DNA from 4 places in the Buttiauxella noackiae genome. Region 3 is predicted to be linked to each of the others. Evidence: predicted binding sites of a transcription regulator. Region 3 holds the regulator's gene; each other region holds the start of a gene.
The links. Region 3 encodes sigma-54, which starts transcription at its own class of promoters, with help from an activator protein. Its sites were predicted from a motif close to GTTGGCACANNTTTCGCTNT; they were not measured.
Positions count from the first base shown of each region.

Region 1: the regulator sigma-54 is predicted to act here: its motif matches at 3,067-3,086, upstream of norV (anaerobic nitric oxide reductase flavorubredoxin).
Region 2: the regulator sigma-54 is predicted to act here: its motif matches at 2,631-2,650, upstream of glnA (glutamate--ammonia ligase).
Region 4: the regulator sigma-54 is predicted to act here: its motif matches at 2,909-2,928, upstream of IX31_RS21020 (gamma-glutamyltransferase family protein).

Region 1 is NZ_JPRU01000002.1:528,224-533,594, reverse strand. Features, by position in the region: gene IX31_RS10880 (EAL domain-containing protein) at 1-1,442, shown strand, start outside; gene norR (nitric oxide reductase transcriptional regulator NorR) at 1,402-2,916, opposite strand; gene norV (anaerobic nitric oxide reductase flavorubredoxin) at 3,136-4,581, shown strand; gene norW (NADH:flavorubredoxin reductase NorW) at 4,578-5,371, shown strand, end outside.
Region 2 is NZ_JPRU01000006.1:111,604-116,974, forward strand. Features, by position in the region: gene yihX (glucose-1-phosphatase) at 1-380, opposite strand, end outside; gene typA (ribosome-dependent GTPase TypA) at 534-2,360, opposite strand; gene glnA (glutamate--ammonia ligase) at 2,704-4,113, shown strand; gene glnL (nitrogen regulation protein NR(II)) at 4,380-5,371, shown strand, end outside.
Region 3 is NZ_JPRU01000002.1:1,541,203-1,546,573, reverse strand. Features, by position in the region: gene rapZ (RNase adapter RapZ) at 1-826, opposite strand, end outside; gene ptsN (PTS IIA-like nitrogen regulatory protein PtsN) at 880-1,371, opposite strand; gene hpf (ribosome hibernation promoting factor) at 1,575-1,862, opposite strand; gene rpoN (RNA polymerase factor sigma-54) at 1,885-3,318, opposite strand; gene lptB (LPS export ABC transporter ATP-binding protein) at 3,423-4,148, opposite strand; gene lptA (lipopolysaccharide ABC transporter substrate-binding protein LptA) at 4,155-4,712, opposite strand; gene lptC (LPS export ABC transporter periplasmic protein LptC) at 4,681-5,256, opposite strand; gene kdsC (3-deoxy-manno-octulosonate-8-phosphatase KdsC) at 5,253-5,371, opposite strand, start outside.
Region 4 is NZ_JPRU01000007.1:80,908-86,278, reverse strand. Features, by position in the region: partial or broken gene hpxK (allantoate amidohydrolase) at 1-578, opposite strand, end outside; gene IX31_RS21030 (pyridoxal-phosphate-dependent aminotransferase family protein) at 578-1,819, opposite strand; gene IX31_RS21025 (MurR/RpiR family transcriptional regulator) at 2,010-2,849, opposite strand; gene IX31_RS21020 (gamma-glutamyltransferase family protein) at 2,966-4,552, shown strand; gene hpxX (oxalurate catabolism protein HpxX) at 4,563-4,751, shown strand; gene IX31_RS21010 (AtzE family amidohydrolase) at 4,748-5,371, shown strand, end outside.

The DNA.
Region 1 (5,371 bases), 1.0 Mb from region 3:
CTGTTTCTGCGATTAATGATATTAACCGCTTTAATGACAATACCTGTTCGCAAGCACACGCAGAAGCCATGCATCGAATCGCTCTTGAATATCGCTATGTGCAAGAAGTGATGTTTCAGGAAGATGAGCATATTTTGTGTACTTCACTTGAGTCTATTACTCATGCCGCGACATTAGGTAAGCCAGACCGTCAGGGCATTCATGGTTATAACGCATGGTATACCACTCCACCGATACCCGATTTTCAGCGCAAAATGGTCTATATAGGTAAGGACCCCCATCTTGCTTTAATTGACCCAATGTCATTTATTGATGTTCTCCCCTTTGGCAATTACACATTAAATATTGCAATGATTGGGCTGCATAATAATCAGCTTATTGCCAGCAACAGCCGATATATCCCTGAAACATGGCATGAAGCACTGGAACAAGGTACGGACGAATTTCAAAGCAACAACAATTTCTATGTGATACGCCGGGATAATAATCTTGGCCTGGCCATGATTGCCTGGGCGTCAATGGAACCCCTGACGACCGCATGGTATCAGCAATTGTTTATCTGGTTACCAGTGGGGTTAATCATAAGCCTCGCCGCAGGTGGAGTCTTAATTCGTATTTTGCGTCGGTTGTTATCGCCTCGTAACAGGCTGATGGATGCTATCAAAAACAATGAATTTAGCGTGGTTTATCAACCTATTGTTCATCTTCAAAGCGGCGAGATTGTCGGTGCGGAAGCCTTAATTCGTTGGCAGCAACAAGATGGCTCAATGTTAAACCCGGATGTGTTTATCCCACTGGCGGAGCAAACAGGGTTGATAACACAATTAACAGAGCAGGTCATTAAGCGTATATTTCATGAGCTGGGCGATTGGTTAAGCAAGCATCCTCATCATCATGTTTCTGTGAACATGGGGGTTCAGGATGCACGTAGCCTGCATATTCTTGATTTCACTCGCCCGTACCTGTCTCGTTATTCAGTTCATCCAAAACAAATAGCATTTGAGATTACTGAACGTGGTTTTTCTGACCCGAAAATTACAGCACCTATTATTGCGCAATATCGAAAAGCCGGGCATGCCATCTATATTGATGATTTTGGAACCGGTTATTCCAGCCTGAGTTATTTACAAGACCTCGATGTTGATATCCTTAAAATAGATAAATCATTCGTTGATGCCCTGGAATATAAAAATGTCACTCCGCATATTATTGAAATGGCAAAAGCTCTGGGTATTTTGATGGTGGCCGAAGGCATTGAAACCCCTTGCCAGGCGGCATGGTTGCGCAAACAGGGTGTGCAGTACGGACAGGGCTGGTTCTTCAGTAAAGCCCTGTCTAAAAAAGAATTTATCGAGTGGGTAGCAAGCTCTTGTGCCAGGAAATCAAAATCTCCTGAAAACACTACTTCACACCAAGACGTTTCGCCAGGCGGTGTAAATTAGCGACATCCAGCTGCAGTTGCCGGGCACTCGCAGCCCAATTACCCGCATTAGCCTCCAGCGTGCTGATAATAATCTGCCGCTGGAAATCATCAGTCGCCGTACGCAAGTTATCGACCTCAGCCACTTCAGCAACAGGCGTACTGGCAGGTTTAACCTCAGTATCCGTCAATTGAAAATGCTGCGGCTCCAGCCAGATTTCGCCACCTGGTTTACCCGCGCGCGCAAGCACTGTAGCGCGATAAAGAGCATGCTCCAGCTCGCGAATATTTCCGGGCCAGTCGTATCGACGCAGTAATTCACGAGCGCCATCCGTCAAGGCGACCTGTTTCAATCCCATTTTTACGCGGCTTTGCTCGCAGAAAAACCCAGCTAATAGCGTGATGTCATCGCCCCGTTCACGTAGCGGTGGCACATGCAGTGGAAAAACGCTCAGGCGGTGAAACAGATCGGCCCGAAACTCACCCGCCAGTACATGCTGCTTTAAGTCACGATTGGTCGCTGCCAGCACCCGCACATTTACCCTTTGGCTGCTGTCATCGCCCACCCGCTGAATATCGCCGTACTGTAAAACCCGCAGCAGTTTGGATTGCAGCGTTAAAGGCAATTCCCCTATTTCATCCAAAAATAGTGTGCCGTTATCAGCCATTTCAAATTTGCCGGTTCGGTGGTGAATCGCGCCGGTAAAAGCCCCTTTAACGTGGCCGAACAATTCACTCTCCGCCACGCTTTCCGGTAAAGCGGCGCAGTTCAGGTAAACCAGCGGATTTGCGGCACGTGCCGAACCACTGTGAATCGCACGCGCCACCAGCTCTTTACCGACCCCGGTTTCCCCGGTGATAAGCACATTCAGATCGGAACCCGCAACGATCTCTATCTCTTTCTTGAGCTGCATTATTCCCGCAGACAACCCGACCATTTCGCCACTACCTGTCTTGGCCATGATGGGAGCTGCGGTCACCGCAGATGTTTGATTCTCAAGCTGTTCCATTAACAAAGCGTTATTGAGTGCCCCCGCAGCCAATACGCTGATTAAACGCAGTTCTTCATCACTGAAATGGTCGAACTGCGCAGGATCCATGCCATCCACCGTGAGCGCGCCGATCAGGTTCTGATCGGCAAACAATGGCAGGCCCAGACACGCATGGACTTTCAGATCGGTGTGGTCGGGAATCAGGCCATCGTAAGGATCGGGCAATTCACTTTCTGCCGGGAACCGCACCACGTCACCCGCACGGGCAATGGCTTCCAGGCGCGGATGTTCGTCGAGATCAAAACGCCGCCCTAGCACATCGGCCGCCAGGCCATCAATTGCCAGCGGGCGAAACTGACGGGATTCATAACGCAGTAATGCCGTGGCGTCGCTGCCTAAAAGCTGACGCAGCGTACGAATCAAACGAGCAAAACGATCCTGATGGGAAATACCGCTTTGCAGGTCGATAGCGATATTGGCAAGAGAGGTAATTGAAAGGCTCATAAAAAGCTCCAGAAACAGATGCAATAACTGTAGCTTTTGATAGTCAAAAAGACAATCACATTGTTAAATTGACACTATTCAACACTGTCTTTTTGACTATCAAAATTAATCATTATTTATAAAAATCATTATAAATCAATTAAATAAAAAGTTGGCACACCGTTTGTATTATGTCAGGTACGAGCATCATTTTTTAATTTCTTCTTGAGGTACTGACAAATGGCTATTTTAGTTAAAAACAACATTCAATGGGTTGGTCAACGTGACTGGGAAGTACGTGATTTTCACGGTACCGAATACAAAACATTGCGCGGCAGCAGCTACAATAGCTATTTGATTCAGGAAGAAAAAAACGTGCTGATCGATACTGTCGATCACAAATTTAGCCGCGAATTCGTTCAGAACCTGGCGCGTGAAATCGATTTGAGCAAGATTGATTACGTTATCATCAACCACGCAGAAGAAGATCACGCAGGTGCGCTGTCCGAACTGATGTCCCATATTCCGAACACGCCCATTTACTGCACCGCGAATGGCGTGGATTCAATCAATGGTCACCATCATCATCCAGAATGGAACTTCAATGTGGTGAAAACCGGTGACAGCCTGGATATCGGTAACGGTAAACAGTTAATCTTCGTTGAAACTCCAATGCTGCACTGGCCAGACAGCATGATGACTTACATGACCGGCGATGCGGTACTGTTCAGTAACGATGCTTTCGGTCAGCACTACTGCGACGAACACCTGTTTAATGATGAAGTCGATCAGGGCGAGTTGTTCGAGCAGTGCCAACGCTATTACGCCAACATTCTGACGCCGTTCAGCCGCCTGGTAACACCGAAAATTACCGAAATCCTCGGCTTCAATCTGCCTGTGGATATGATTGCCACTTCCCATGGTGTGGTATGGCGTGACAACCCAACGCAAATCGTTGAGTTGTATCTGAAATGGGCGGCGGATTATCAGGAAGATCGCATCACGATTTTCTACGACACCATGTCCAACAACACACGCATGATGGCAGATGCTATCGCACAGGGCATCACCGAAGTTGACCCACGCGTAGCGGTGAAAATCTTTAACGTCGCTCGCAGCGATAAAAACGAAGTTCTGACCAATGTATTCCGTTCTAAAGGCGTTCTGGTTGGCACCTCCACAATGAATAACGTGATGATGCCGAAAATTGCGGGTCTGGTTGAAGAGATGACCGGCCTGCGTTTTCGCAACAAACACGGTAGCGCGTTTGGTTCCCACGGCTGGAGCGGCGGCGCGGTGGATCGTTTGTCTACACGTTTGCAAGATGCTGGTTTTGAAATGTCCCTGAGCCTGAAAGCTAAATGGCGTCCGGATGGCGATGCGCTGGAAATCTGCCGTGCACACGGTCGTGAAATAGCTCGCCAATGGGCTCTTACTCCACTGCCCGTTGCGACAACTGAAGCAGCTGCACCTCAGGAAACCGTTGCAGAAGTCAAAACCTGCGCTGATTTAGGCCCAAGCATGCAGTGCAGCGTTTGCCAGTGGATCTACGATCCGCAAACCGGTGAACCAATGCAAGATGTTGCACCTGGCACGCCATGGAGCGACGTACCTGATAACTTCTTGTGCCCGGAATGCTCACTCGGTAAAGACGTATTTGACGTGTTGGCTACGGAGGCAAAATGAATCATGGCATTGTAATCATTGGCTCGGGCTTCGCCGCCCGCCAACTGGTCAAAAACATCCGTAAACATGATGCACAGGTACCTGTGCGCATGATTGCCGCTGATAGCATGGATGAGTACAACAAACCCGATCTCAGCCACGTTATCAGTTTGAATCAACGCGCAGAGGATCTCACCCGGCAGCGTGCCGGGGAGTTTGCTGAACAATTTAATCTGACGCTAAACACCAATACATGGGTGTCGGACATCGACCCACGTGAACGCATGGTTAAATGTGGCAGTCAGCAGTTTTCATACGACAAACTGGTACTGGCAACGGGCTCAAGCGCCCTGCTTCCGCCAATTCCAGGCAAAGAATTGATGCTGACGCTAAACAGCCAACAGGAGTACCTGGCATGCGAATCATCACTGCACGATGCACAGCGCGTGATGATTTTAGGTGGCGGCCTGATTGGTACAGAATTGGCGATGGATTTTTGCCGTGCGGGTAAACAGGTGATTGTGGTGGATAACTCCGCAAGCCTACTCGCCTCACTGATGCCTGCTGAAGTGAGTAGTCGCCTTCAGCACCGCCTGAATCAAATGGGTGTGGAACTGTTATTTAACCAACGTCTGGAGTCCCTGAGCAAAACGCCACAGGGCATCAGCGCAGCATTAAGTAACGGGAGAATTGTCGGCGTCGATGCGGTTGTGGCTGCCATCGGCCTGCGCCCTAATATCAGTCTTGCGCAGCATGCCGGGATTGCAGTAAGCCGGGGTATTCAGGTTAACCGCCAGTTGCAGACATCGGA
Region 2 (5,371 bases), on a different contig from region 3:
GCCTGGGCAATTTCAGGATATTCACCGGGCCAGAAATAAGTGTGTAAACGGTTGGTGTTAGAGAGCACAACGACACGATGTCCCTGCTCACGCAGCTTGTTCATGATGGCAATCACTTCTGGGCGTAAGGCAACAAAGATAGCCTGCCAGCCGGCGGAAAACTGATCAAAGCTCAACGCCATTCCCATTTCTTCGCATACCGCAGCAGCAAATTCTTCGTCGCTAATTTGCCCCCGCTCGTGGCGTTGAAACGCCTCGCCCATTACAAAGCTTTTTTGCAAATTCGCCAGTGGCACGCGGCTGTAATCACTCCAAACCCCCATCACGCGGTTGAAGTCGATATCAACAATGACGTTGCCTAAATCAAAGATATACAACATAAGCCTCTCCTTTGCGCATGGACAAATAACTGTAGCGGTAAAGGGTAGCTTTGACTATCGCTGATAAAAAAGTGATCCGGGTTCTGCGAGTTATTAAGCAAAAAAAAGCCCCGCCTAAACAGGCAGGGCTTCAATGCTTTGCAGGAAAGAAACTTACGCTTCTTTGCTACCACGACCCGCACGTTTGCGGTCGTTTTCAGTCAGGTGACGCTTACGAATACGTACGGAAGTCGGAGTCACTTCTACCAGTTCGTCATCATCGATGAATTCCAGAGCTTGCTCCAGAGACATCTTCAATGCAGGAACCAGAGTCGTTGCTTCATCAGTACCGGACGCACGCATGTTGGTCAGTTTCTTACCGGTCAGGCAGTTTACAGTCAGGTCGTTAGAACGACTGTGAATACCGATGATCTGGCCTTCGTAAACTTCTGCACCGTGACCCAGGAACAACTTACCGCGGTCCTGCAGACCGAACAGAGCAAACGCAACCGCTTTACCCTGGCCGTTAGAGATCAGCACGCCGTTCTGACGCTGGCCGATTTCGCCTGGTTTCACGTCGTCGTAATGGCTGAATGTGGAGTACAGCAGACCAGTACCAGAAGTCATGGTCATGAACTCAGTACGGAAGCCGATCAGGCCACGTGCTGGGATCAGGTAATCCAGACGGATACGGCCTTTGCCGTCAGGGATCATGTCTTTGACATCGCCCTTACGCTCACCCATCGCCTGCATTACAGAACCCTGGTGCTGTTCTTCGATATCCAGAGTCACGTTTTCGAATGGCTCTTGCATACGACCATCGATCATACGGTTGATTACTTTCGGACGGGACACAGCCAGTTCGAAGCCTTCACGACGCATGTTTTCGATAAGCACGGACAGGTGCAGTTCGCCACGACCGGATACACGGAATGCATCCGCATCTTCGGTTTCTTCAACACGCAGTGCCACGTTATGCACCAGCTCTTTGTTCAGGCGGTCAAGGATCTGACGAGAGGTAACATATTTACCTTCTTTGCCACAGAACGGAGAGGTGTTGACGTTGAAGAACATGGTAACAGTTGGTTCATCAACAGACAGTGCTGGCAGCGCTTCAACATTTTGCGTATCGCAAAGGGTGTCGGAGATGTTCAGCTCGCCCAGACCGGTAATCGCGATGATGTCGCCGGCTTCAGCTTCGGTGGATTCAATACGCTCCAGACCGAGGTGAGTCAGTACTTTACCGACTTTACCGTTACGAGTTTTACCTTCGCTGTCGATGATAGTGATTTGCTGGTTAGGCTTCACTTTACCGCGTTTGATGCGACCGATGCCGATAACGCCAACATAGTTGTTGTAATCAAGCTGGGAGATTTGCATCTGGAACGGACCATCAGAGTCAACGTCTGGTGCTTTAACGTGGTCAACGATCGCCTGGTACAGCGGGGTCATGTCTTCCGCCATATCGCTGTGATCGTTACCTGCGATACCCATCAATGCTGATGCATAGATGATTGGGAAATCGAGCTGCTCGTCGGTTGCGTCGAGGTTTACGAACAGGTCGAAGACCTGATCAACAACCCAGTCAGGACGCGCGCCAGGACGGTCAACTTTGTTGATAACAACAATCGGCTTCAAACCATGGGCAAATGCCTTTTTGGTTACGAAGCGCGTCTGCGGCATTGGGCCATCCATTGCGTCAACGACCAGCAGAACGGAGTCTACCATGGACATTACACGTTCAACTTCACCACCGAAGTCGGCGTGCCCAGGGGTATCAACGATGTTGATACGGTAGTCATTCCATTTGATAGCGGTGTTTTTAGCGAGGATGGTAATCCCACGCTCTTTCTCCAAATCGTTGGAGTCCATCACGCGTTCAGTGGCTTCAGCACGCTCGTTACTGAAAGTACCAGATTGCTGCAGCAGCTTATCAACCAGGGTAGTTTTACCATGGTCAACGTGCGCGATGATGGCGATATTACGCAGATTTTCGATCACAACTTTGCCTCAGGCATTAGAAATAGCGCGTTATTGTACACGTATTAATCGAAGGACATAACAGGATCACAAAGAACTTTTACAAACAATGTAAAAAGTAATGGTTTGTGATCGCTTTCACGGAGCAAAAAAGGGAGCCACAACGAAAATTGCACCAATATGGTGCTCAAATCTCAGACTTAAGCACTACATTGGTGCAAACTATCCATCGTGGTGCAGCCCTTTTGCACTATAGTGCGCATGATAGCGCCTTTTTGGGGTAATTTAAAAGTTGGCACAGATTTCGCTTTAATCATTTCAGGGCAACAAGCCAATTCAATGACCAAATCCGGGAGAGTTAAGTATGTCCGCTGAACACGTTTTGACGATGCTGAATGAACACGAAGTGAAGTTTGTTGATCTGCGCTTCACTGACACCAAAGGTAAAGAACAGCACGTCACTATCCCTGCTCATCAGGTTACTGCTGACTTCTTCGAAGAAGGCAAAATGTTTGATGGCTCTTCAATTGGTGGCTGGAAAGGCATCAACGAGTCAGACATGGTTCTGATGCCAGATGCTTCTACTGCTGTCATTGACCCGTTCTTCGCTGATTCTACGCTGATCATTCGTTGCGACATTCTTGAGCCAGGCACTATGCAGGGTTATGACCGCGACCCGCGCTCCATTTCCAAGCGTGCTGAAGACTACCTGCGTTCTACTGGCATCGCCGATACCGTTCTGTTCGGGCCAGAGCCAGAGTTCTTCCTGTTCGACGACGTTCGTTTCGGTAGCTCTATTTCCGGTTCTCACGTTGCTATCGATGATATCGAAGGCGCATGGAACACCGGCACCAAATACGAAGGCGGCAACAAAGGCCACCGTCCTGCAGTTAAAGGCGGTTACTTCCCAGTTCCTCCGGTTGACTCCTCTCAGGACCTGCGTTCTGCAATGTGTCTGACTATGGAGCAAATGGGCCTGGTTGTTGAAGCTCACCACCATGAAGTTGCAACTGCTGGTCAGAACGAAGTGGCTACCCGCTTCAACACCATGACTAAAAAAGCAGATGAAATTCAGATCTACAAATATGTCGTTCACAACGTTGCCCATGCTTACGGCAAAACAGCGACCTTTATGCCTAAACCAATGTTTGGCGATAACGGTTCTGGTATGCACTGCCATATGTCCCTGGCTAAGAACGGTGTAAACCTGTTCGCTGGTGACAAATATGCGGGCCTGTCTGAGCAAGCGCTGTATTACATCGGCGGCGTTATCAAACACGCTAAAGCTATCAACGCCCTTGCTAACCCAACAACCAACTCCTACAAGCGTCTGGTCCCGGGTTACGAAGCTCCAGTAATGCTGGCTTACTCTGCAGCTAACCGTTCTGCTTCAATCCGTATCCCAGTAGTTGCGTCTCCGAAAGCACGTCGTATCGAAGTGCGTTTCCCGGACCCAGCGGCTAACCCATACCTGTGCTTCGCAGCACTGCTGATGGCTGGTCTTGATGGTATCAAGAACAAAATCCATCCGGGCGAAGCAATGGACAAAAACCTGTACGACTTGCCGCCAGAAGAAGCGAAAGAGATCCCACAAGTTGCTGGCTCTCTGGAAGAAGCACTGAGCTGCCTGAACGAAGACCGCGAGTTCCTGACTGCGGGTGGCGTGTTCACTGATGAAGCTATCGATGCTTACATCGCACTGCGTATGGAAGAAAACGACCGTGTGCGTATGACTCCGCACCCAGTTGAGTTTGAGCTGTACTACAGCGTTTAATCGCTATAAAAACTCAGCGAATTTCGCGTTGCAGCAAGCCGGCAAGAGAATGAATCCCGATGAGCTTACTCAAGTAAGTGATTCGGGTGAATGAGCGAAGCTAACGCAGCAGCAACGTGAAAGACGCGGAGATTTAGTTGCCGTGGAAACTTTTGGCCCATCCTTTGATGGGCTTTTTTATCCACAAATAACCTGTTGCAGCAACGTTTTTTGCCGCCAGGAAACTATAATGCACCATCACAGTGCAAATTATCGGAGACTGCTGTATGGCAACCGGCACACTGCCCGATGCTGGGCAGATCCTGAATTCTTTAATCAACAGTATTTTACTGGTCGATGACGAGCTGGCGGTTCATTACGCCAACCCGGCGGCACAGCAACTTTTAGCACAAAGTTCGCGCAAGCTGTACGGCACACCGCTACCAGAACTGTTGAGTTACTTTTCGCTAAATGTTGGCTTGATGCAGGAAAGCCTGACCGCAGGCCAGGGCTTTACCGATAACGAAGTCACACTGGTTATTGATAGCCGCTCCCATATTCTTTCCCTGACTGCACAACGTTTACCAGAAGGTTTCATCCTGATGGAAATGGCGCCGATGGATAACCAACGTCGTTTAAGTCAGGAGCAGTTACAGCAAGCGCAGCAGATTGCCGCTCGTGATTTAGTCCGTGGGCTGGCTCACGAGATTAAAAACCCTCTCGGCGGGTTACGCGGTGCAGCACAGCTTCTGGCTAAAGCCTTACCGGACCCATCGCTCACTGAATACACCAAGGTGATTATTGAGCAAGCCGACCGCTTACGTAATCTGGTCGACAGGCTTTTAGGCCCGCAACAACCAGGCATGCACGTCACAGAAAGTATTCATAAAGTCACCGAGCGGGTGATGAAACTGGTGTCAATGGAGTTGCCAGCGAATGTCACTCTGATAAGAGATTACGACCCAAGCTTGCCGGAACTGGCGCACGACCCGGATCAAATTGAACAGATTTTACTGAATATTGTGCGGAACGCGCTTCAGGCGCTGGGCAGTGAGGGGGGCGAGATAGTGTTACGTACGCGTACCGCTTTTCAGCTTACTCTGCACGGCACTCGCTATCGCCTGGCTGCACGTATTGATATTGAAGACAACGGTCCGGGTATTCCGGCCCATCTGCAGGACACACTATTCTACCCAATGGTGAGCGGACGTGAGGGAGGGACAGGTTTAGGTCTTTCTATTGCACGCAACTTGATCGATCAGCATTCGGGAAAAATCGA
Region 3 (5,371 bases):
GACGGGATTGCACATTTTTGCCGCGCGAACGGAAATAGTCTGCCAGTTGTTCAGCAATATAAACTGAACGGTGTTTACCGCCTGTACAACCAATTGCCACAGTCAAATAGCTGCGGTTGTTGGTTTCCAGCATTGGTAACCATTGCTCAAGATAGCTGCGCGTCTGGTAGATAAAGTTGTGCACTTCGGTGTGACGGTCAAGGAATGCAGCGACGGGTCTGTCGAGACCGGTCATCGGACGGAGCTTAGGATCCCAGTGCGGATTTGGCAGGAAGCGCACGTCAAACACGTAGTCAGCATCGATTGGAATACCGTGTTTAAAGCCGAAGGACTCGAACACCATAGTCAATTCGCGCTCACGCTTGCCGAGCAGGCGAGTACGCAACATTTCCGCAAGTTCATGCACTGACATTTCAGAGGTGTCGATAATCAGATCAGCTCTGGATTTCAGTGGTTCAAGCAGGTCACTTTCTTCATCAATAGCACTTTCTAGCGAAAGGTTTTTGCTAGAAAGTGGATGCAATCGACGCGTGTCGCTGTATCGACGGATCAGCGTGTTACGATCGGCATCAAGGAATAACAATTGTGGCGAGAATGAGTCAGGCAGATTACTCATCGCCTGTTCAAAAATTTCCGGGTTTTCCGGCATGTTACGCACATCGATGCTCACTGCCGCAGAAATTTTTCGCTCTGCGAGAGTTTTGGCAAGATCAGGTAACAGCACCACTGGTAGATTATCTACGCAGTAGAATCCCATATCTTCTAGTGCACGCAAGGCTACAGACTTCCCTGAACCAGAGCGGCCGCTGACGATCATCAGCACCATTTTTTCACTCCCCCAACTTCTCTTGCTGTGGCGTCAACATATCCGCAGCCAGATTATTCACTTTCACTACCATTTTCTGTGTCGGTAATGATCTGATAAAGCTCTTCATCGCTTTGCGCAGAACGCAGGCGTCGACAAATTGTTTTGTCTGCCAGACGCTTTGCCACCAGAGATAAAGTGTGCAAATGCGTTTTTGTTTGGTCCGCCGGTACAAGGAGCGCAAACATCAAGTCCACTGGCTGGTTATCAATCGCATCGAATGCAATAGGGGTTTCCAGTTTAATAAACACCCCAACCGCGCGAGTGGTATCTTCTTCCAGTTTCCCATGAGGAATCGCGATACCGTTACCGATACCTGTACTCCCCATACGTTCGCGCGTTAGCACGGCTTCAAAAACCACTTGTGGCGGCAGGCCGAGTTGCTTTGCGGCCAGCTCACTGATGATTTCCAGTGCACGTTTTTTACTTTGGCAATGTACGTTGGTACGAGTACATTCCTTGTTCAGGACATTACTTAGTTGTAGAGCAGAATCGTTGTTCATCATAAGTTCACCTAAGCCTCCTGTTATGCTAACGGCCCGTTAAGTAACGAGCCGTCTATACCCATCATCCTTCAACCAGCAGGGGTGTTGGCTTCACTCACTAACGCCAGTCACTTACTTAAGTAAGCTCCTGGGGATTAGCTCCCTTGCCGCCTACCTGCAACTCGAATGCTAACGGGTATATGCCAAAACAGTTGCCCGGATTATCAGTGTTGTTTTAGTTTATCTTTATGTTTGGTTAACTGGCGCGCCAGTTTATCAATTAAGCCATCAATTGCCGCATACATATCCTGGCCATCAGAGCTTGCATGGATTTCACCACCATTCACATGAAGCGTCGCATCGGCAATATGCGTGACTTTTTCCACTTTTAACACAATGTAGACTTGGTTAATTCTTTCGAAGTACTGCTCCAGTTTGGCAAACTTCGTACTCACAAAATCGCGCAGTGCGTCAGTGATTTCGACGTTATGTCCTGTAATGTTGAGCTGCATAGTGTCTTCCTTATCGGTTAAGTCATACCAGCTGTTTACGCTGATTTGACGGTGGTATGGATAAAGACTCTCGGTACTTCGCAACAGTGCGGCGGGCCACCATGATCCCCTGATCGGATAGCATAGTCGTTAACTTGCTATCACTTAGAGGTTTCGCAGGGTTTTCTGCCGCAATTAATTTCTTCACTAGTGCCCGAATCGCCGTTGACGAGGCCTCACCTCCGCCTTCGGTATTCACATGGCTTGAGAAGAAATACTTCAATTCAAAAATGCCGCGTGGACTGTGCAAATATTTTTGCGTGGTCACTCGGGAAATAGTCGATTCATGCATTTCGACTACCTGGGCGATATCAGCAAGAACCATTGGTTTCATATGCTCTTCGCCGTGTTCAAAAAAACCTTGTTGCTGCTCAACGATACAGCGACTGACACGCAGCAGCGTATCGTTGCGACTCTCAAGACTTTTAATCAACCACTTCGCTTCTTGCAGGTTACTGCGAATAAATTGCGAGTCGCTGTCGTTACGGGCATTGGTACCCATCGCAGCGTACTGCTGATTTATTTTAAGGCGTGGAATGCTGTCGGCATTTAGTTCAACCGTCCAGCGCCCCTGAATCTTTTTGACCAGAATATCGGGAATGACATATTCGGGTTCACTGGTTTGAATCGATTGACCAGGACGTGGATCAAGAGACTGAATCAGGCACATAGCCTCTTTCAGCACTTCTTCTTTTAAGCGAGTGACGCGCATCAGGCTACGGAAATCATGATTGGCGAGCAGATCCAGATGATCGCTGACAATCAGTCGTGCCTCGGTCAGCCACGGTGTTTCACGGGAAAATTGCGAAAGCTGGATCAGCAAGCAATCGCGTAGATCGCGTGCAGCGACACCTACGGGGTCGAATCGTTGAACGCGTTTAAGTACCGCTTCTATTTCATCGATGGTGATTTCGTCATCACCCATGCTTTCGAGAATTTCATCAAGCGAAACTGTCAGATAGCCCATCTCATCAACAGCATCAACGATTGATGTCGCAATGGCGGTATCGGTATCAGAAAACGGAGTAAGATCGACCTGCCACATCAGATAATCCTGAAGCGACTGGGTAGTTTCCCCCTGATAAACCGGTAACTCGTCGTCAATGTAATCTGTGCCGGTTCCTGATGGTGTACCTGCGGTGTAGATTTCATCCCAACTGGTATCTAACGGCAATTCGTCAGGCATCTCTTTTTGTTCGAGAGCTTCACGAGTATCTAACGCTTCGTTTTCACGAACTTCCTGAGTTTCAATTTCTTCATGCAGATCGGTTTGCTCAAGCAGTGGGTTACTTTCCAGTGCTTGCTGGAGTTCTTGCTGAAGCTCTAACGTTGACAGTTGCAACAGACGAATTGCCTGCTGTAACTGTGGAGTCATAGCAAGTTGTTGGCTAAGTCGTAATTGCAAACCTTGCTTCATATTCAGAGCGAGCTTCCTCAGGTATATACCCAGCATACTTCGAGTTGCAGGAACGTGGGCAACTCGAATTACCCTGAGTATTAATAATTATACTTCCTACCCTATCAGAGTCTGAACTCTTCGCCCAGATAGACGCGCTTAACATGCTCATCTTCCAGGATTTCCGCAGGCGTGCCATGGGCAATTAACTGGCCCTGGCTTACGATGTAGGCTCGTTCACACACGGCCAACGTTTCGCGTACGTTATGGTCAGTAATCAGCACACCAAGCCCGCTGTCGCGCAAATGTTCGATGATTCGCTTGATGTCGATGACGGAGATTGGGTCAACACCCGCAAAAGGTTCGTCCAACAGAATAAATTTCGGGTTTGCGGCCAGAGCTCGGGCAATTTCGACACGACGGCGTTCACCACCCGACAGCGACTGCCCGAGGTTGTTGCGCAAATGCTCAATGTGAAACTCTTCCATCAACTCATTCGCGCGGTCTTCACGCTGCTCAGCGCTGAGATCATCACGAATTTGCAGGACTGCCATCAAGTTATCGAACACGCTTAAGCGACGGAAAATTGACGCTTCTTGCGGTAAATAGCCAATGCCACGACGGGCACGCGCATGAAGCGGCAGAAGACTGATGTCTTCGTCATCAATAATGATGTTGCCTGCATCACGCGGAACAATGCCAACAACCATGTAAAAAGTCGTCGTTTTGCCTGCACCGTTAGGGCCAAGCAAACCAACAATTTCACCTGATTTAACGGTCAGGCTGACGTCTTCAACAACGCGGCGGCCTTTGTAGGCTTTGGCGAGGTGTTTTGCAATTAAAGTAGCCATAACGAATTAGTTACTCTTTTTCGGGGCTGGCGCCGGAGCCTTGCCGTCTTTTTTCTGCAATTGAGAAGGGACCAGAACCGTGGTGACTCGTTTACCTTTTTCGCTAAAGGCCTGCATTTTCTGCTCTTTAACGAGGTAGGTAATTTTGTCGCCTTTGATATTACTGTCGACCTGCTCGAGATAAGCGTTACCGGTCAGAACGACAAAGTCGTTTTGCAACTCATAGTGCATGGTCGCTGAGTGGCCGCTAACGGGTTTACCGCTATCTTGCATCTGATAGAAAGTGGCAGGATTACCATAACCATCAATCACTTCTTTACCTTGCTCACCGCCAGGGCGGGTCACAACCACTTTATCGGCGTTAATTTTGATACTGCCTTGTGTCACGATCACATTGCCGGTGAAGGTGACGACGTTGCCTTGCATATCCAGCGACTGCTGGTCAGATTCAATATGAATCGGCTGATCGGTATCACCGGTCAGCGCAAATGCCGAAAAACTGGCGGCTAAAAGCGTACTGGTCAGTACTAAATTACGGCTGAGTTTGTTTATTCTGGATTTCATAGGATGTTCTAACCTTTTCAATCAGCTCGGCATTTTTACTGCGTAAGTTTCCACGCATTTTGAGGCCGGTAGAGTTAAAGCTGGTTCCGTACAAGGTTACCTGGTCATCAGACGCAACATCCTGAGTGACTAAATTAACCTGCGCATTGTCCGTGGTAATTTTGCGTAGCTGTGAATCTGGTGTCAGAGCTGTCAGTACCACATTCCCGTACAAATACAGCATCCGATCGTTAGTCAGTTTGGCGCGATCTGCCCGTAATGACCAGGTTGCTACTTTGTTTTCGTCATACTGTGTCATCACCGGATTGGTGAACCACGAAATAGCGGTATCGGAAAAATATTCAACATGTTCTGCGACCAGGCGGTAATTTAAAGCCCCTTCAGGACTGTAGGCGAGAGTCGTAGAATGTTCACTTTTATAGGTCGGCTCGTTACTATTTACTGTTTGTGGCGCAACAGTGTCTTTATCGACCAGATTTACACCAATCAATACCAGTGCCAGCAATGAGAGCAGGATGATAACCCAACGTCTGGTCTTACTCATATAGATAGCCCTTTGGCCTCATCAAGCTTTCCTTGGGCCAGTAAAAGGAGATCGCAGACTTCGCGTACTGCTCCTCGCCCGCCAGCAATACGTGTAACGTAGTCGGCACGAGGAA
Region 4 (5,371 bases), on a different contig from region 3:
CTAAACTCTTCCGGACTACGGGCAGCACTACTAATTCGTGAAGGGTCAAAACCGGCATTGACCAACGCTTGCGCAACACTAACCCCCGCCGCGTCTTCACACGCCAGCCAGTTATCCGGCCACGTTCCGGTCACGCCACGGCTACCCAATAATGTGATGCCAAAACGCGTGCCTTCTTCATCACCAAAACCCACAATTTCAATCGCTTGCTCTAATTGAATTTCGTGTTGATGCAAGAAAGAGACGACTTCCAGCGCGGCTAACACGCCGAGCATGCCATCGTAGCGCCCGGCATTGCGTACCGTGTCCAGATGCGAGCCCAGCAAAATGGACTGTGCGCCTTCTTTTGCACCTTCGTAACGCCCACAAATATTGCCTACCGCATCCTGCCAGGTGGTCATGCCGATTTGTTCCATCCAACCGGCAACCAGATAGTTGGCACGCAGATGTTCAGGGGAAAGATAGACGCGCGTCAGTTGGCCCGGCGTTTCGCTGATTTGCGCCAGTTCATCCGCACGCTGCATCACGCGGCGTGCGGCAGCACCGGCCTGCGTTACATTCATGACATGTTTGACCATCAGCGGCTTTCCTGAGAATAGGTATCCCACGCGGCCTGCATCGCCGCGCCTTGCGTCGTTTTAAAGCCAAGACGATTAAGCACCGCTTCCAGCGCGGTGAGCGTTTGCAGCACACAATCTTTACGCGCGTTATAACCCATAGTGCCGATGCGCCAGATTTTGCCCTGCAACGGGCCAAACGATGTGCCAATTTCGATATGGAAATCTTCCAGCAGCATTTTGCGCACCTCTTCGCCGTGAACAGCTGACGGGATCACCACCCCCAGCACGTTATTCATTTTGTGTTGCAGGTCGCCAAAGGTTTCCAGGCCCATTCCCTGAATTCCCGCTACCAGCGCACGCCCGTGCAGTTCGTGACGAGCGATCCCCGCATCCAGCCCTTCTTCGAGAATAATGCGCGCGCATTCACGCGCGGCAAACAACATGCTGGTGGCTTCGGTATGGTGGTTCAGACGTTCCGGTCCCCAGTAATCCATCACCATGCCAAGATCGAAATAATTCGAATAGATCATTTCATCATCACCGTCCTGGTGAGCAGCCGTACGGATCCCTTCTTCAACACATTTACGGCGGCGGATCACCTCTTCCATCTGTGCGCTGAGCGTTATCGGCGAACTGCCAGACGGACCACCGAGGCATTTTTGTAGGCCTGCGGAGACTGCGTCTAATCCCCAGGCATCCGTTTCAAGCTCGTTGCCGCCAAAAGATGCGGTGGCATCGGTATAGAACAGCACACCATGGCGGCGGCAGATTTCACCCAACTCCGCCAGCGGTTGTAGCATGGTGGTAGAGGTGTCACCTTGTACGGTAAGCAGCAAACGTGGTTTAACCGTTTTAATGGCGTCTTCAATTTGATCCGGGGTAAACACTTCGCCCCAGGGGGCCTCAATGGTGTGAACTTCAGCACGGCATCGACGTGCTATTTCACATAACAGATGGCCGAAACGCCCAAAGACCGGCACCAGAACCTTGTCACCCGGACGAATCGCTGACAGCAAAATCGCTTCGATACCAGAACGGGAAGTCCCATCCACCAGCATTGTCCAACGGTTTTGCGTACGGAAAAGCTCGCGATACAGCACCATCACTTCATTCATATAACCAGTCATGACCGGGTCATACTGCCCAATTAACTGGCTCGCCATTGCCCGCAAGACACGTGGATCGGCATTGATTGGACCCGGCCCCATCAACAAACGGTGTGGCGGATTGATTTGCGCGAAGTGCTGAATATCTGACATGGCCTTTCCTTTAGTTCAAAATGAAACAAAAGATTCTTTGTTAAAATATTCTGCAACTAATGTGCCATTCATTTTCATTAGTGGCAAAGAGAGAAATGCCGACACTTAGCTTTAAAAATGAGAGTTACCTGAAGTGCTTAATGAACCACAATGATTCCCGGAATCTGTGCAGGAGCACCATTATGGTGCACTAGCGTTGTTCTAACTCATCAAGCTCCGTATAGAGTTCGGCAATATGATGAATGCGCTGACGACCAGTGGTTAACGCTTCGTGTAACACTGCGTTTGCTAACAGGTTCACCAGACTCATTGCGCTGCTATAGCTATCGAAAGCTGAAACGCTATCCAGCGGTGCGGCAAAGTGCCAACGGCAGTATGGGGTCAAACCAGAGCCCTGTGCTTCGCTCATTACCAGCAGCGGCACCTGCCGCTTGTGCAAATTAGCCAGCAGTGGCTTGATGATGCGGGGTCGTCTACGGAATGCGATAGCGATGACACAGTCATGTTCGTTGATATCCACCACTTCTTCTGCCAGCGTCTGTCCTGGTTGCGGCAATAACCAGACATCACTACGAACTTGTAATAACTGCTGGCGTAGGTGCGTTGCCACAGGCCATGAATTTCGTAAACCAATAATAAAAATACGTTTTGCTGAAGTAAGTGCCGTGACGACATCGAGAAACTGTTGAGTATCCAACAAGCTAACCCAGTGTGTCAGGTTGGCCATTTCCTGTTTGTAATGCCGTGCAAGTAACGTGTTACCTTGTACCGCATCGCGGTTTTCCGTCAGGGGCATTCCGCTCTGACGCAAGGTTCGCAGTTCTTCACGCATATCCTTGTATCGGTCATAACCCAGGCGCTTAAAGAGGCGACTCACAGTAGCTTTAGATACGCCTGAAAGACGGGCCAACTCAGCGCTGTTGTAGCTAATCAGATCATCAAAATGGTCGACAATAAAGGCAGCAACACGCTGTTCTTGCGGGGAAAGCTGCTCGTATGTTGCTCTTAAGCGCTCGTCTAATTGTTTCATGATGACCTCTGTAACTATTGTTTCATTCGAGCCTGACACAGTGAAACAAACCTCGTCAACCTGGAACATCTCTTGCTTAAATATATTATCCAGCTTCCGTTCTGAGAGATAAAACGATGATGCAAAGCAATATGGCACCTTCCGGTATGGCCGTTACACCGCACCACTTAGCCAGTGAGACCGCATTATCCGTATTACGCCACGGTGGAGATGCTATCGAAGCAATGGTGGCAGCAGCGGCAACTATTGCCGTTGTTTATCCTCACATGAATGGCATTGGCGGCGATGGTTTTTGGTTGATAGTGCCACCAGAAGGTGAGCCGATTGCGATTGATGCCAGCGGTGCCGCGGGTTCACACGCATCTTTGGAATTTTACGCAGGCGAAGCATCTATCCCTCATCGTGGCCCGAAAGCTGCGCTAACCGTGCCAGGAACGCTTAGCGGCTGGGACGAAGCACTAAAAATCTCCAGGCAGCTTGGCGGCGGGCAACTGCCGCTCTCGCGTTTATTGGCGGATGCAATTCGCTATGCGGCTGATGGTATTCCGGTGACCCAATCGCAGGCGCTTGCGACCCATAGCAAATACGACGAGCTGGTTAATATCTCCGGTTTCGCTGAGACGTTTTTAGATCGTGGTGAAATTCCCCATGCAGGTAGTCGTTTCACCCAACCGCGATTAGCCGAAACGCTGACACGCCTGACCGTTGAAGGGCTTGATAGTTTCTATCGCGGTCCGTTAGCCATCTTAATTGCCAACGAACTTGCTGAGTTAGGCATGCCTTTAAACTTACAAGATCTTGCAGCTCACCGGGCCAAACGCCGTATTCCGCTGCATCTGCACCACCAGCATGGTGACATTTACAATATGACGCCCCCCACGCAGGGTCTGGTGTCGCTGGCGATCCTTGGGATCACCGATCATTTAGAAATGGCGCAGGCAAACGAAACCCAAACTGTTCATCGTATCGTTGAGGCCACCAAAAAAGCTTTTACGCTACGCGACAAATACATCACCGATCCACGCCATATCACCACTTCAATTCAAAGCCTGCTGGAGCCAGAGCCGCTCACCGCACTGGCCGCAGAAATTGACGACACAAAGGCCGCTGACTGGGGAACAGGTAAAGGCCCTGGCGATACAGTCTGGATGGGCGTGATTGATAGCAGCGGATTGGCTGTGTCGTTTATTCAAAGTATTTACCACGAGTTTGGCAGCGGTGTGGTACTGCCAAAAAGCGGTGTTCTGTGGCAAAACCGTGGAGCAGCGTTCAGTCTCAAACCCGAAGATTTATTAAGCCTTGCCCCCGGAAAACAACCGTTCCATACCCTGAATCCGGCAGCCGCACGGCTTGCCGATGGCAGAACGATGGTTTACGGCTCGATGGGCGGCGATGGGCAACCGCAAACTCAGGCGGCTATTTTTACCCGCCATGTGATCCAGGGGATGCCACTGCAAGAAGCCGTTACTGCTCCACGTTGGTTACTGGGTAGAACCTGGGGGCAAGCCTCAGACAGCCTGAAATTAGAAGCCAGATTTAGCCCTGAAACCTTCGCAGCACTAAGCGAATTGGGTCATGAAGTCGAAGCATTACCTGATTTCAGCGAAGCTGTAGGTCATGCCGGAGCCATTGTGCGCCATACCAACGGCATGCTTGAAGGAGCTTATGATCCACGCAGCAACGGCAGCGCAGCTGGCTTTTAAGGAGGAAAAGATGAAATTAAAAACTATCGAATGGCCCGCTTATATCCAGTTAATGGAGCAACTTCTCAATGTTCCGCTGGATGATGCTCGCCGTAAAGAGCTCGAAGTACATCTCACACGCATGGCCGCACTGGCTGAATCTTTGATGGATTTTCCATTGCCGCAACGTCAGGAAGTTGCCGGGGTTTATAAGCTATGAACCTACTTTCCATTCGCGATATTCAGCAAGGACTGGCTGGCGGTGAATTTTCTGCCTGCGAACTGGCTCATCTGACGCTTGCACAAATAGAGCAAGTTGACCCTGAAATTAATGCTTTTACCCACGTCACCTCCCAACGTTTACTGCAAGAGGCACAGGCCATTGACCGAATTCGTTCGTGTGGCGAAACACTGCCACCATTAGCGGGCGTGCCCTTTGCGGTAAAAAATCTCTTTGATATTAAAGGAGTGACAACGCTTGCTGGTGCGGAGCTTTTTAGTACGCAACCACCAGCACTTGAAGATGCGTTTGCCATCAAGCAACTGAGTGCCGCTGGGGCTATGCTCACAGGTGCGCTAAATATGGATGCCTACGCATACGGTTTCACCACCGAAAATAGCCACTACGGAGCTACCCGAAACCCGCATGATTTGGCCCGAATTGCCGGCGGTTCATCCGGTGGTTCAGCAGCAGCCGTTGCCGCTGGAATGGTGAACTTTAGCCTCGGTACAGATACTAATGGTTCGATTCGGGTTCCGGCTTCGCTGTGCGGCGTGTTTGGCCTGAAACCTACTTTTGGCCGTCTTTCACGTAGCGGCAGCCAGCCTTTTGTCGCCAGC